DNA from 2 places in the Amycolatopsis sp. cmx-8-4 genome. Region 2 is predicted to be linked to the other one. Evidence: riboswitches for the same ligand, from Rfam matches in the RefSeq annotation. Region 2 holds a riboswitch; the other holds the start of a gene.

Region 1 (2,448 bases), on a different contig from region 2:
GGTCATCGGCACCGGGCGCGAGACGTCGCCGTAGAGGATCGGCGGCCGGACGCAGCGGGAGCCGTAGGACTGCACCCAGCCGTGGTCGGTCGCGGCGAACCCGGCCAGCCGCTCGGCGAAGTACTGCACCATGTCGTTGCGCTCGGGCTCGCCGTGCACCAGCACGTCGAGGCCCAGTTCCTCCTGCAGCCGGACGACCCGCTCGACCTCGGCGCGCATCGCGTCGTCGTACCCGGCGTCGTCGAGCGCGCCGGCCTTGTGCGCGGCCCGCGCCTTGCGCACCTCCACAGTCTGCGGGAACGACCCGATGGTCGTGCTCGGCAGCGGCGGCAGGTTCAGCGCCGCCTGCTGCGCCGCGGCCCGCGTGGCGTACGGCGCGCGGACCGTGTGCTCGGGCCGCAGGTCCGCGAGCCGGGCGCGCACCCGGTCGTCGGCCAGCTCGGCCGCCGACGCGCGATCGGCGACGACCCGACGTGCCGCCGTCAGGTCGACGTCCTCGCCCGCGAGCGCCTTCCCGAGCAGGACGACCTCGTCGACCTTCTGCTTCGCGAAGGCGAGCCAGCCCTTGAGCCGCGGGTCGAGGTCTTCCCGTGCGACGTCGTAGGGGACGTGCAGCAGTGAGCACGACGTCGAGACGCTGACCTTCGCCGCCGCGCCGAGCAGGGTCGCGGCCCGGCTCAGCGCCTTCCGCGGGTCGGTGCGCCAGACGTTGCGGCCGTCCACGACCCCGGCCAGGACCTCCTTGTCCCGCAATGCTCCTTCGGCCGCTACGGCGTCCACAAAGGACTCGTCGGTGACCAGGTCGACGGCGAGCGCCTCGATGGGGGAGCGGGCCAGCACGCCGAGCCCCCGGCCCAGGCCGCCGAAGTAGCCCGCGACCAGCAGCTTCGGCCGCGCGGTCTCCTTGCCCAGCCGGTGGTAGGCGCGGATGAGCGCGTTCAGCTCGTCTTCGGAGCGGTCACCGGCGAACGCGGGCTCGTCGAGCTGGACCCACTCGACGCCTTCGTCGTGCAGCTGCCGCAGCAGGTCGGCGTACGCGTCGAGCAGGCCGTCGAGCAGGTCCAGCGGCCGGAACCCCTCGTCGCCCTTGCTCAGCAGCAGGAACGTCACCGGCCCGACCAGCACGGGCCGCGTCTCGATGCCCAGTGCCCGGGCTTCGCGGTACTCGTCCAAGGGCTTGGAACCGGTGAGCGCGAACGTCGTGTCCGGGCCCAGTTCGGGGACGATGTAGTGGTAGTTCGTGTCGAACCACTTCGTCATCTCCATCGCCGGGGCGTCCTGGACGCCGCGGGCGGCCGCGAAGTAGGTGTCGAGCTTCGGCAGGCCGAGCCCGGTGAAGCGCGCGGGCAGCGCGCCGAACAGCTCGGCGGTGTCGAGCACCTGGTCGTAGTGCGAGAACGTGTTGGACGGGACGGAGTCCAGCCCGGTGTCCCGCAGTCCTTGCCACGTCCGGACCCGCAGCTCACGGCCGGTGGCCAGCAGTGCGGCTTCGTCGTTCTTGCCCGCCCAGTAGCGCTCGAGGGCGCGTTTGAGTTCCCGGTCCGGACCGATCCGGGGGTAGCCCAGCACAGTGGTGCCGATTTCGGTCACAGCTCTCTCCTCGCGAGCTCGTTCGAGGAGTCCGGACGCGCGCGGCGGCGAGCGTTTCGGTGCGTGCCCATCCCGCGGGGCCCGGACTCGCGCACGCCGTCGGCGCGCGCACCACGGGCAGGTCTTCGGACTCGTGGGCGTAGTACTCGCGCCTACCGGCCGTCGCTTCCCAAGCGCTCGCGCTCAGTGCTCAATGACGGCTTTCGTTCCCACTCACCGCTGCGGGGCAGTCCCGGATTCGCACCGGGTTCCCTGTTGCCTCGACAGGATGTGACCTCACACACAACGAAGCTCGGCCACGCCCTGGCGAACCAGTGGCGTGGCCGAGCCTAGCCGGAGAACTCAGTCCCAGTCGAGGGCGCCGCCCGACTGGTACTCGATGACGCGGGTTTCGAAGAAGTTCTTCTCCTTCTTCAGGTCCATCGCCTCGGACATCCACGGGAACGGGTTCTCGGTCTCGCCGAAGATCGGCTGGAGGCCGATCTGCTGCGCGCGCCGGTCGGTGATGAAGTGCATGTACTGCTCGCACAGCTGCGCCGACAGGCCGAGCATGCCGCGCGGCATGGTGTCACGCGCGTACGCGACCTCCAGCTCGCACGCGTCCTTCAGCATTCCGCGCACCTCTTCCTGGAACTCTTCGGTCCACAGGTGCGGGTTCTCGATCTTGATCTGGTTGATGCAGTCGATGCCGAAGTTCAGGTGGATCGACTCGTCGCGCAGGATGTACTGGTACTGCTCGGCGATGCCGACCATCTTGTTCCGGCGGCCGAGCGAGAGGATCTGCGCGAAGCCGGTGTAGAACCACATGCCCTCGAAGATCACGTAGAACGCGACGAGGTCACGCAGGAACGCCGTGTC
Region 2 (2,448 bases):
TCCGGAATCCCCCGACCCGGCGGAGGAAATCCTAGAGGAGCGACGCCTTGTTCTTGATCACGAAATGGCGGCGGCCGGGGCCTTCTTGGTCAGCGACTTCTCCACGAGGGCCCCGAAAGACAGGCCCAGGGCGAGCCAGAGCGTGGCCTGGGTGCCGATCGACGCCGTCCGGAAACGCCAGAGCGTCGACGCCGGGAACGCCGCGGGGATCTCGTCGACCACCGGCATCAGCCACGCCACCAGGGCGACCACCACCAGGTAGCCCGCCGCGGCGAGGAGGAAGCCGTTCAGCGCGCCGAAACGGTCCGCGAGCTTGCGGCCGAACACCGTCGCGAGGATGCCCGCGAGCAGGGAGACGGCGACGAACCCGAAGTACAGCTCGGTGCGCGAGCCGATCGTGCCCGGCTGGCCCACCGCGGGCGGGTTGGCCGGGTACTTGAGGAACGGGATCAGGAACACCACGGCGAACGCGCCACCGGTGAGCAGCAACGCCGTCACCCGCGGTCGGAGGCTGCCGAGGCGGCCCTGGGCGAACGCGAAGGCGAGCGAAAGCAGCCCGCCGATCGCGACGGCGTAGACCAGCACGCCGGCCAGCAGCCCGACGGTGCTCTGGATGTCGCGCGGGACGAGCTCCTCTTCGGGCGCTTCGGCGGCCTGGCCTGCGCCGGCGTCCGCGTCCGTTCCGTGGGCATGGTCGTGGGAAAGGGTCTCTTCGAGCCCGATGGACGTGTCGACCGGCGGCTCACCGAAGGCGTAGGCGAAACCGAACGCGAGCACACCGGCGATCAGGCCCGCGAGCATGCCGCGGACCAGCAGGGACTTCATCATGGGAGTACGTGCCGCCGATCAGTGGCAGGGGAAGGCCAGCAGGTGCCGGCCGTCGTGCACGAACTCGTGGACGTACATGTTCGCGAAGATCGAGGTGGCGCCCTGCTCGGCGCTGACGAAGTACACCGCGATCAGGGCGAGGAGCACCACGAACACCGCCCACGGGACGATCTCACGGATCGGGATCCGGACCGGGAGCGGGACGGCGGGAACTGCCGCTTGCGACATGGTGGGGGCCTCCTCGGGCTTTCGCGGCCTCATCGGGGTTCATACGACGGTCCGGGTCTGGCTTCCCCCTGGCGGGGGTCACAGTGGCGCGACCGCGCGGACTTGCACCGCGTTCCGGATTCCGTCGTCTTGCCGGTTGAGCGTAGGTCCGCACTTCCGGGCCCGTCAATGTGACAATGCGCCGGTGACTCGAATGGTGGCGGCCCTCGACGTGGGCGGTACGACGATCAAGGCGGCGCTGCTCGACGAGCAGCTGCAGCCGAAGGCGACGCTGCGGGCCGAGACGGCGCGCAGCGCGGACGGCACGGCGCTGGCCGAGCAGGTGGCGGAGATCGTCGACATGCTGGCCGGGCAGGCCGGCACAGTGACACCGGCCGCAGTCGGCGTGGTGGTGCCGGGGATCGTCGACGAGGAGACCCGGATCTGCCACTTCTCCGCCAACCTCGACTGGCGCGAGGTCCACTTCGGCGAGCTGCTGGAGGACCGGCTGGGGCTGCCGGTGGCGTTCGGCCACGACGTCACCGCGGGCGGCGTCGCCGAGTTCCGCGTCGGCGCCGGCCAGGGCGCGCGGAACGCGGCGTTCATCCCGGTCGGCACCGGGATCGCGGCCGCGCTGCTGCTCGACGGCCGCATCCACCGCGCGGGCGGACAGGCGGGCGAGGTCGGCCACATCGACGTCGGCCACTCGCTGAAGTGCGGCTGCGGCGCGACCGGCTGTCTGGAGGCGATCTCCTCGGCGGCGGCGATCGCCCGCCGCTACACCGAACGCACCGGCCGCCCCGCCGACGGCGCGCGGGAGGTCGTCGACCTGGCCCGCCACGGCGACGAGGTCGCGGTGGCGGTGGTCCAGGACGCGTTGGACGGCCTCGGCCACGGCATCCGGACGCTGCTGACGTTGCTGGGCCCGGAGGTGATCGTCCTGGGCGGCGGGCTCTTCACGGCGGCGGACTACGTGCTCGAGCCGGTGCGCGACTGGCTGGCGTCGCACCTGACTTTCCAGCGGATGCCGGAGCTGCGGATCGCGAAACTGGGCGACGAGGCCGGGCGGCTGGGGGCGGGGTTGCTGGCCTTGGACCGGCTGGCGGCGCACTGACGGATCTGCTGTGCCTCTTTCGGATCCGCCCCGGCTGTGTCTCTGACGGATCTGCCCGGCTGTGTCAAGTCGCTTGTCCACAGCCGGGCAGTTGTCCACAGATTTGCCGGAACCCGTTTTTGCAGGTCAGGGGCGGTAGACTGGACGTGGGACGCCCCCCAGGGAGTGGTGGGGGCTGGTCTGGTGGTCTGGGGGTGTCCGCACCGGCTGGAAATGGGTGCGACGCCGAACGGAGCGTTGGCCCACCGGCTGGCACCGAGTCACCCCGGACACCTCTTCGCGAGCCCGCTCAAACAGCC

What was found. Region 2 has a riboswitch for cobalamin ahead of ACLJQZ_RS23905 (CbtB domain-containing protein). Riboswitches for the same ligand answer to the same signal wherever they lie in the genome.
Region 1: it holds a riboswitch for cobalamin, as region 2 does, so the genes downstream of both, metE (5-methyltetrahydropteroyltriglutamate--homocysteine S-methyltransferase) here and ACLJQZ_RS23905 (CbtB domain-containing protein) in region 2, are expected to answer to the same signal.

What each region holds. Positions count from the first base shown of each region.
Region 1 covers NZ_JAEBDZ010000002.1:437,971-440,418, reverse strand. Annotated here, with positions in the region: gene metE (5-methyltetrahydropteroyltriglutamate--homocysteine S-methyltransferase) at 1-1,590, opposite strand, end outside; cobalamin riboswitch at 1,689-1,884, opposite strand; gene ACLJQZ_RS04815 (ribonucleotide-diphosphate reductase subunit beta) at 1,933-2,448, opposite strand, start outside.
Region 2 covers NZ_JAEBDZ010000011.1:50,195-52,642, forward strand. Annotated here, with positions in the region: gene ACLJQZ_RS23900 (CbtA family protein) at 58-828, opposite strand; gene ACLJQZ_RS23905 (CbtB domain-containing protein) at 847-1,056, opposite strand; cobalamin riboswitch at 1,087-1,238, opposite strand; gene ACLJQZ_RS23910 (ROK family protein) at 1,250-2,149, shown strand.